2 linked regions of the Prosthecobacter debontii genome follow. The protein of the gene in region 1 interacts with the protein of each later gene in a pairwise test. Links are inferred from orthologs where the notes say so. Each region holds a gene or a part of one and is shown in the gene's direction. Other genes may lie near its edges.

Region 1 (4,652 bases):
TCCGGTCGGGCGGATTCGGCAGGTCGAGGACCTCGGGCTGGAGGAAATACCCGCCCGCCTGCAAAAAAAGGCCCACGTCGTCGTCCGTAAAACACGGATTCTCTTTATTCTTGCCACGCGAGTGAGAGGGGCTAACCTCATCACCGCCAATCGCACTCACATCCCATTAATGGACGACACAAAATCAAACGACAAGGAGGCCACAGCTTTGGACCTGAAGCAGATCAAACAGATCGTGGCCCTGATGGCCGAGAACGATCTCACGTATTTCAATTTCGAAACCCAAGGATCGAAAGTGGAGCTGCGCCGCGGCTCTGACTTCCAGGCGGCTAAAGAGCTGCTGAAAAATCTGCCGATGGCTTCTGCCGCCGCCCCGATGGCCTTGGCGGCTCCAGTCGCCGCCGCTCCGGTGCCTGTAGCAGGTGCTGCCCCCGCCGCTTCAGCTCCTGCTGCTTCGGAGCCTGCCGGTCCGACGATCAACAGCCCGATGGTGGGTACTTTCTACCGCTCCGCTGCTCCTGGTGAGAAGCCTTTCGCCAACATCGGTGACTCAGTGGATGAAAACAGCAATGTCTGCATCATTGAAGCCATGAAGGTGATGAATGAAATCAAAGCCGAGATGCGTGGCACCATTGCCCGCATTCTGGTGGAGGATGGCAAGCCCGTGCAATACGGTCAGCCCCTGTTTGAGCTGAAGGTCTAAGACAACCTGTGAGCTTACTCTTGACTGCTTGAGCCACTTGATGGTCAGGCAGTCAGGGCGTCAATCGTCTCAATTAAGCACCCTCTCTCTTTCCCTCCCGCACCCGCATGTTCCGCAAAGTCCTCGTCGCCAACCGTGGTGAGATCGCCGTCCGCATCATTCGCGCCTGTAAAGAACTTGATGTTAAAACCGTCGCTGTGTATTCCGAGGCAGATGTGGATTCCATGCACGTCCACTTGGCCGATGAAGCCATCTGTATTGGGCCTGGTCCCAGCACGGAAAGCTATCTGAAAATCAGCCGTATCATCAGCGCCGCTGAGATCGCTAACGTGGATGCTATCCACCCTGGTTATGGCTTCCTGTCTGAAAAGGCCGAGTTCGCCGACGTGTGCGAACAGTGCAAAATCAAGTTCATTGGGCCTAGCTCCCGCGTGATCTCCATGATGGGGGACAAGAACGTGGCTCGTGCCACCGCCCGTGCGGCGGGTGTGCCAGTGACTCCAGGCTCTGAAGGTCTCATCACTTCCGAAGAGGAAGCCATCGAGTGGGCACGTAAAATTGGTTATCCTGTGATCATCAAGGCCAGCGCCGGTGGCGGTGGTCGTGGCATGCGTCCGGTGCTCAATGAAGCGACTTTGATTTCCAGTTTCCAAGCTGCTTCTTTGGAAGCTCTGAAGTGCTTCGGTGACGGCTCCATGTACATGGAAAAGCTCGTCGAGAAGCCTCACCACATTGAGTTCCAGGTGGTGGCGGATAGCCATGGCAACGTGGTCCATTTGGGTGAGCGCGACTGTTCCATGCAGCGCCGCAACCAGAAGATCATTGAGGAATGTCCCAGCCCGAAAATGTCCGACAGCCTGCGTAAGCGTATGGGCGACGCCACCGTGAAGATCTGCAAAGAGATCGGTTACGAAAACTGTGGCACCATCGAATACCTCGTGGATAACAAGGGTGAAGATTTCTACTTCATGGAGATGAATACCCGTATCCAGGTTGAGCACCCGATCACGGAAGAAGTTTATGGTTGTGACCTCATCAAGGAGCAGATCCGCATCGCTGCAGGCCTGCCTCTAAGTGAACACGTGTTGAATGCAACCGCACGCGGTCACTCCATCGAGTGCCGTATCAATGCTGAAGACCCGTCCCGTAACTTTGCCCCCAGCCCAGGCCGCATCAATCTGTGGTATACCTCCGGTGGTCGTGGCGTGCGCGTAGACACGCACGTCTATTCCGGTTACGAAGTGCCTCCTTACTATGATTCGATGATCGCCAAGCTCATCGTCACGGGGGCTACGCGAGACATCGCGATTCGTCGCATGCGCCGTGCTTTGGGTGAGTTCGTGGTGGAGGGCATCAAGACCACGATCCCTCTCCAGAGCAAAGTGCTGACCACCAGTGACTTTCAAAACGGCCAGTATGACATCACCTGGGTGGAGAACTTCCTCCGCCAGGAAGGGATGAAAGGGTAAGATGGGCGTGTTAACGATTGTTTGTTCAAGACGTTAACGTTCACAGCAAAGTATTCAAAAAAACGGCGCAGCCCGCTAGGACTGCGCCGTTTGGTTTATGCAGGAATTAACGAATTGTTGGAGTGTCGAAGATTCAGTTAGGTTCGAAGCCACTTTCAGAAAGGGTGACAGTGCCAGTGTGAGTGAAGCCCTGGAATAGGGCGCTGCCATATTTTTGCCGCTGAGTGATCACCCCTCGAAAGCTCCTCTTTAGCCCAGTACCTGGGTCTACAAACCTACCTGAGAATGCCCCAGTGCTTGGTGATATCTTGATCTGCACATTTCCCGGATTTGGACCCGTGGCGACCAATTTATTGTTCGTGGCCCAGATGAAGGTGGCAGAAATCGGGGAACTCAGGTTACCATCTGTGATAGTCACCTTCACTTGACCATTGCTATTGTCCACCTGGAAGACACGAGTTCCAGTGACAGGTTTTCCATAGCGAGACCCTGTTAGATCCACGTCGGCAGTAAAACCAGAAGCATACAAGCCCGATCTCTGAGGGGGCTTGTACCACCGTAGAGTGCTACTGGCCGTCAGGCTGCCGTTGCCTGCCGTGGCAGGATTTTCCAAGGTGACTAGGCCACCCAAGCTGCCACGTTCGCTGAAATTGGCTGGATAGATGCCATTGTAGAGAGGGAAGGTGCCGTCTGCCGCGAGATAAGCTGAGGTGGTAAATGGGCGATTGTCACTCAGTCTGGCAGATACGCGGACCCCTCCGGTCTTGCCTATACTGAAGACCATGTAACCGTTGCCTAACGGCACATTGGGGCCGACGGCGGGATTCAGCACAGCATTGTAGCGGCCGTAGTGTGCAGTCTGGTTAGACTTGATGTTATAGGGGCAGCGTTTCGCTACAGTAGTCGAACTGAAATTATCCACCAGGATCGTGCCTTCCACTGCTCCACGGAAAGGATTGAGATGGAGGCTGATGTTGACTGGCGTAAGCTTGGATCGATTGACATTAACGACCGAATTGCCGGAAGGGTCAAAGGCACCTTTAAAACGATATCTCAGGCCGCCAAGTTGAAGCACGCCGGTGTAAGAGCTGCGTTTGTTGACCTTCAATGTAAGAACACCCGTGTTGCGATTCGTCGGAGTCGTGTTGGAGACAAGACCGTTGTAGATACCGGTGGTGGCTTGGTAGTAGTCCTGGACGTAAACAGTGGCTGTATCACTGAACTCACCATCTGTGATGGTATAGGTGAAGGAATCTGTCCCCCGATAATTACGTCCCGGCGTGTAAACCAACGTGTTGTCGGGACCCGTCGTCACAGTGCCGCTCGTGCCCTGGGTGAATTCTGAGATGGTGAGGGGATCGCCCTCCGCATCGGTGTCGTTGTCCAGCACTGCGACGGAGGTGGCGTTTCCTTGGGGATACATGAAGTCATCCGATGCCACAGGCGCTGTGTTAGGAGTGTTGGGTGGCACTGCCTCTGTAGTGAAAGTGGCATCGCTGCCACGGCTGGTGCCAGCGTTGTTGGTGGCGACGATGCGGAAGTGGTAGAGTGTGTTGGGCGTCAGACCACTGATCGGACCTGGAACTGCCACCGGGCTGTCACCCGCGACGAGGGGAGCGGGGAGCGTGCTGCTACTGTAGGCGGTAGATTTGCCATACTCGAAATAATAGACGGTTAAAGACTGGTTGGGATCGACTGTCCCGTTCAAGGTCGCACTGGTGGTGGTGATGTTCGTGGCCGTGGTGGTGACCGCCTCAGGTGCTTCAGTAGCTGGTAGTGGGAGTGTGTCCACAATGATAGTTACCGTTTCAGTGATCGTCCCAAGGAGGTCATCCACTAAGGCCTGCACAGTATAAGTGGTGCCTGCAAGGAGATCATTCAGATTGACGTCCAGACTGGTTAGACCGGCCACGTCGGTGATCACCTCCGTGTTCACATTTCCGTTTTCATCCTCGTAAACGACAGTCACCGTGCCCGTAAAAAGTTCTGGTAACTCAATGTTCAACTCTGCTGACTCCGTTCCTACCTCCACCGCCACTAGGTCGAGGAGTGGGTCGCCATCGAGTGGCAGAGTTTCAAGAACCGCATCTGCGGTATTGTAGACTGTACCCAAAAGGCCCGTAGCCACTGCGCGGACAGTGTAGGCGGTATCCGGGACAAGGCCTGTGACTTGGATAGGCAGCGTAAGGTCGACCAAGTTGAGTGCATTGACGTTGAGCTTAACGACTTCATTCGTTGTGCCTTCCTCATCGGTGTAGATCAGTTTGACCGTGCCAATAAAGAGAGACGGAAGTTCGACCTTCACCTCGGCTGAATCTGGACCCACATCAACGATGACGAGATCATCAAGCGTTGGATCTGCATGTGCAGGTGGTGGTGACGCTAGTGCGATTAAACTTAATAAGAAAGCGAACAAATATTTCAGTGTGTAAGACTGAACAAGCCCTTGAAGGCAAGGGCTACCATCGACCGAGAGAGGG
Region 2 (4,653 bases), on another replicon or contig:
AAATTATTGACATCGTGAGCAATGCCTTGAGCAAGAGCGGCCAAGTTGTCTTGCTTCAGTTGTTCTGATTGAGCGTCGAGATCGTCACTGCGGAGGGCAGCCATGGTGGCGCGGGAATTGCCCTGAAGGGGGGTGACGACGAGGGTGAAATTGAGAAGCTTGCGGAGGCTGTTGAAAACGGCGCGCACGCGCCAGCGGCAGCGTTGGGGAGGTTGACCGTAGAAGTTCTGGATCATCGCCTCGCACTCGTAAGCGCCCCCGTTTTCCACCGCACGGTTGAGGGCATCCAGAAGAACGGATGCATCCATGTCTCCGGCTGCGAGATCGGCGATCCCCATGCCGCGAAGCCCTTTCTCAGGTTCGACTCCAATCAAAGCGGCCGCTGTGGCATTGCTGAAAAGAACCTTGGGGCCGGACTTCTCATGCGTTTCGGCTTCCAGGATCATCACCGCTTCTGGAACCTGATCCACGGCCACTCGTAGGAAGTAGTTGGCCGTTTTCATTTGGTGTAGGCCAGCTTCTAATTCAGCCAGAGTCTCGGGGCGCAGGGTATCGGGAGAAAGAGTCATGGCAGCCACGTAAAATTATGGCACCACTTAGCTATACTAGATAATTAAGTAAACTTTAATTTTCGGGAAGCCGATCTTTTTTGCCTCTCAGTTTTGAAATTCGAAGTCCGAGATCACACCCTGAAGGTGCCCTCAAAAACTCTATAGATTAGTCTGTAGCCAGGAGGTGCTTCGCTCCAGCTCGGCCTTCTGATAAGCGATTTCGGCCTCTTTTTTCTCGGGACCTTCGGGGGCTTTGAAGCTGGGGATTTCCTGGCCTTTTTTCATCATGCCGAGCCAAGCGGCAAAACTGGCTGAGTCCCGATAGCTCTCCGGAAAGGGTTTCCAGAACTCGTCTTTTTTAAATGCGAAGGGGCGGGCAAAGCCGGAGATGGTCTCCACCTGAAGAGGAACGCCAGGGGCCAGCTCAGCAAAACGTTTGGCATAAGCTTTAAAATCCACCAAGCCCTCTCCCACGGCGGTCCACTGGACCATGGCACCTTCCTCAGTTTCCCAGACCATGCTGCCACGGACGCTGGAGCAGACCGTCAGTGGCCCCAGGACTTCCAGGTGTGTCAGAGGTTCTTCCAGAGCCCACACGGCGTTTCCGGGGTCAATATTGGCTCCGACATAACTTTTGCCTGCCGCTTCAATCAAGGTTTTCAATTCTGCGGACTGCATGTCCCCCGCATGGTTTTCGATGGCGATTTTGATGCCTTCAGCTTCGGCGCGAGACTTGTTGGCCTGGATGACTTTGACGGTTTCCTCCATGTGCTTCTGGATGCCGCCATCGCTGCTACGGTCCTTCTGATTGCCCAAGTAACAACGAGCCACGGGAGAGCCCAGGGCCTTCGCCACACGAATGGTCAGAGCGAGGTGATCCTCCGCCGTGCCGTAAGTGTCTTTCCAGGTGTTGGAGGTGGGGCACACACAGCCTGTGCCCACGTAGAGTTTCAGCCCGGCGTTGTCCGCCTTCTCTTTGAGGCTCTTCAGATAAGCTTCTTCGAAGTTTTCAAACACATGCAGCTCCGAGATGAAGCAGGTGTCCAGCTTTAAGCTGGCGGCATAGTCGATGAATTGCCCTGCCTTCCAGCCCGTGCCACGGACCGCGAAGTGGTCCATCCCGATTAGGGGCCGCGAGGTGGAGGCTTTCAGTTTGGAAGCGGTCAGGGCTGCCGTGGTGAAAGCAGACTGGTAGAGAAAATCGCGGCGGTTCATGAAATCAGGAGTCAACACAGAGCCCTCAGTACGGTCAAGCCTAGGCTTCCCTGTCAGCAAGTCCTGTGAAACCTGCCTTGTGGGATGAAAAGGAGCGCGTTATGGAAAACAACACCATGCCAACGATCGATTCTGAAACCGACTCTCACTGGATGAGTCTTGCTCTCGAGCAAGCTCGGCAGGGAGTCGGATTCACCAGTCCAAATCCCGCGGTTGGGGCGGTGATCGTGTCTGGTGGGGAAATGATTGGCCAGGGCTACCATCGAAAGGCTGGGCAACCTCACGCGGAGATCGAAGCGCTGAGAGATGCCCAGAAGCGTGCGCCTGACCAAATCGCCGGGGCGACGATTTACGTAACCCTTGAGCCCTGTAGCACGCAAGGTCGCACCGGTGCCTGCACGGTGGCGATTCAGTCCGCAGGCATTCAGAGAGTCGTTTGGGGGGCAGACGATCCCAATCCCGCTCACGCAGGGCGTGCACAAGAGCTGCTCGAAGCGGTGGGAGTGACGGTGACGCGGGGCGTGCTACGTGAGGCATGTGAAGACCTCTTGCGTCCATTTGCCAAATGGATCACCACCGGGCTGCCCTATGTGATTGCCAAAGCTGGACAGAGTCTGGATGGACGAATCACTCGTCCTGCGGGTGAAGGCCAATGGATCACGAGCGAAGCGGCTCGGGCTCATAGCCAAGGGTTGCGTGCGCGGGTGGACGCCATCCTCATTGGGGCAGAAACTTTGCGACGAGATAATCCGCGCCTGACCCTGCGCAATGGCAGTCTCAAAGAGCAGCCCTGGCGAGTGGTGCTCACACGTGGAGGGGACTTGCCTGCGGAGTCGCGTTTGTTCACTGATGAGCATCAAATGCGGACTCTGGTGCTGCGTGACCTCAGCTTTAAAGATGCGCTTAAAGCCCTCGCAGCTCAAGGCATCACCAGCGTTCTGGTGGAAGGGGGCGCCAATGTCCTCGGACAAGCTTTTCGTGAGCATTGCGTGGATGAGGTCTGCTGGTATATCGCGCCCCGTCTATGTGGGGCAGGTTTGCCCGTCTTGGCAGGACCTGAGTGGGCACAGTCTGTCGCTTTGGATAAAGTCTCTATTTTGCCCATTGGAGATAATGTTTGTATCGCAGGCCTGCCTGTTTGGCCTAACTTTGAATCTGTTATTGAATGAGTCGTCCGGCTGTTTTTTTTGATCGTGATGGGGTGGTGAATCTTTCTCCAGGACCGGGGTATGTTCTGGACTGGGAGGATTTTCATTTCAGCCCAGGCATCCTTGATGCCCTGAAGTTATGCAAAACCCGTGGTTATGCCACGGTCCTGGCCACCAGCCAGCAGGGGGTGGGCAAGGGGCTTATGACCCAAGCGACGCTGGATGATATCCATGCTCGCATGCAGGCCCGTTTGGCTGAGCAGGACGCGGCTTTTGATGGCATCTACGCTTGCACATGCCTTTCCAAAGATCCCGGTTGTACCTGTCGCAAACCAAGTGCCGAAATGCTGCTTAAGGCCGCCGAGGAACATGATCTCGATCTCAGCCGCTGCATCATGGTCGGGGATGCAGATCGCGATATCCAGATGGGGACGAATGCGGGGGTGCCCGTGACCATTCGCATCGAAAGCGAGAACCCCCATGTGATCGCCGCCACCCATACGCTGCCGGATACGACTGGTTTGGCGGAGCTGTTGAAATCTCTCCTTGCTAGCGAAGCATGACCTCCGTGATCATCTACACCGACGGCGCTTGCAGCGGCAATCCCGGCCCTGGGGGCTATGGAGTGCTTCTCCAGAGTGGCAAGCACATCAAGGAACTCTCACAGGGGTATCGCAAGACGACGAACAATCGCATGGAGTTGCTGGCCTTGATCAAAGGCCTCGAACTGCTCAATCGCCCTTGTGAGGTCACGCTTTATTCAGACTCTCGTTATGTCGTGGATGCGATTCAGAAAAACTGGGCCAAGAGCTGGAAAGCACGTGGCTGGGTCAAAGCCGATAAACAACCTGCTGTGAATGCCGATCTCTGGGATCGTGCGCTGAAGGTGCTGGAAAAGCACAAAGTTACGCTGCGTTGGGTGAAGGGCCATGCCTCGAATGAAGGCAACAATCGCTGTGATCAAATTGCCGTGGCCGCTTCGAAGTCTGGAGCCTTGCTGGTGGATGAAGGGTATGAGCGGGCTAAGACGCCACCGGTTTCACTGTTATAGCAGGCGTGAAGCTATATAGGCTCACTTCTTCCATCGGATTCTCGCGACATAGACGCTGTTGTCCGCGCCAAAGGCGTTATCGGGTGGGACGATGATATTGGGCGGCGTGTTTTGCATCCATTCCGCGACGGTGACCCAGGTCTCATTCTCGTTCACTTCGGTGACGGCGAAGTTGCCCAAACGGACCCCACGCTCTGGAACCAGGATGCATTCGGTGGAGCGGATCACTTTAAGGGTTTCCGGGTTCACCTGAGCCATGACCAACGGTGCACGGTGACGCACTATGTGGTCGTTGTTCAATCCTTTGCGATTGTAAGCCAGATACAATCCTTGGTTATGAGACACCCAATGCTGTTGGGTGTTGTAGTTGCCGAGATCGCTGCCGTCATCGAATTGCCATGGCTGGATGGGGCCATAGTGCAGACCATCCTCGCTGGTGGTGACGTAAGCGGCGGTGTCGTTGCGCAGGGTCAGGTAAAAGCGTCCTTGGTAACGGGTGAGTGAGGGTTCATAGACACCCCGTCCCGATTCTAATTTCAGGTCATTGCCCTGCTCGATATACTTCAAGGTTTTGCCGTCGAATGCACAGCGCAACACCGTGACGTTGTAATACTTGTCACCATCACCTTTGAAATAGATGGGTAGAAGAATATCGCCGTTTTCGAGATCGAAACGCTGCACACAGCCG

What was found. Proteins that work in one complex are often made in the same cells at the same time.
Region 2: the proteins of accC (region 1) and ribD interact in binary tests that used the Escherichia coli proteins (3 or more experiments, as listed by UniProt). The link is inferred for Prosthecobacter debontii from one-to-one orthologs.

What each region holds. Positions count from the first base shown.
Region 1 is NZ_FUYE01000003.1:17,394-22,045, reverse strand. Bases 1-2,991 are described here. They hold accC (acetyl-CoA carboxylase biotin carboxylase subunit), read left to right. Parts: upstream 1-810; coding sequence 811-2,172; downstream 2,173-2,991. Other genes in these bases: B5D61_RS04875 (Ig-like domain-containing protein), read right to left, coding at 2,306-2,991; accB (acetyl-CoA carboxylase biotin carboxyl carrier protein), read left to right, coding at 170-703; B5D61_RS04890 (pseudouridine synthase), read left to right, coding at 1-90. In the rest of the region: more of B5D61_RS04875, read right to left, coding at 2,992-4,652. UniProt on the Escherichia coli protein: This protein is a component of the acetyl coenzyme A carboxylase complex; first, biotin carboxylase catalyzes the carboxylation of the carrier protein and then the transcarboxylase transfers the carboxyl group to form malonyl-CoA.
Region 2 is NZ_FUYE01000007.1:29,119-33,771, reverse strand. The notes cover bases 917-3,908. They hold ribD (bifunctional diaminohydroxyphosphoribosylaminopyrimidine deaminase/5-amino-6-(5-phosphoribosylamino)uracil reductase RibD), read left to right. Parts: upstream 917-1,882; coding sequence 1,883-2,935; downstream 2,936-3,908. Other genes in these bases: rnhA (ribonuclease HI), read left to right, coding at 3,474-3,908; B5D61_RS11645 (D-glycero-alpha-D-manno-heptose-1,7-bisphosphate 7-phosphatase), read left to right, coding at 2,932-3,477; B5D61_RS11655 (sugar phosphate isomerase/epimerase family protein), read right to left, coding at 917-1,766. Outside these bases: B5D61_RS11660 (hybrid sensor histidine kinase/response regulator), read right to left, coding at 1-569; more of B5D61_RS11655, read right to left, coding at 711-916; more of rnhA, read left to right, coding at 3,909-3,965; B5D61_RS25705 (GDSL-type esterase/lipase family protein), read right to left, coding at 3,987-4,653. UniProt on the Escherichia coli protein: Converts 2,5-diamino-6-(ribosylamino)-4(3h)-pyrimidinone 5'-phosphate into 5-amino-6-(ribosylamino)-2,4(1h,3h)-pyrimidinedione 5'-phosphate.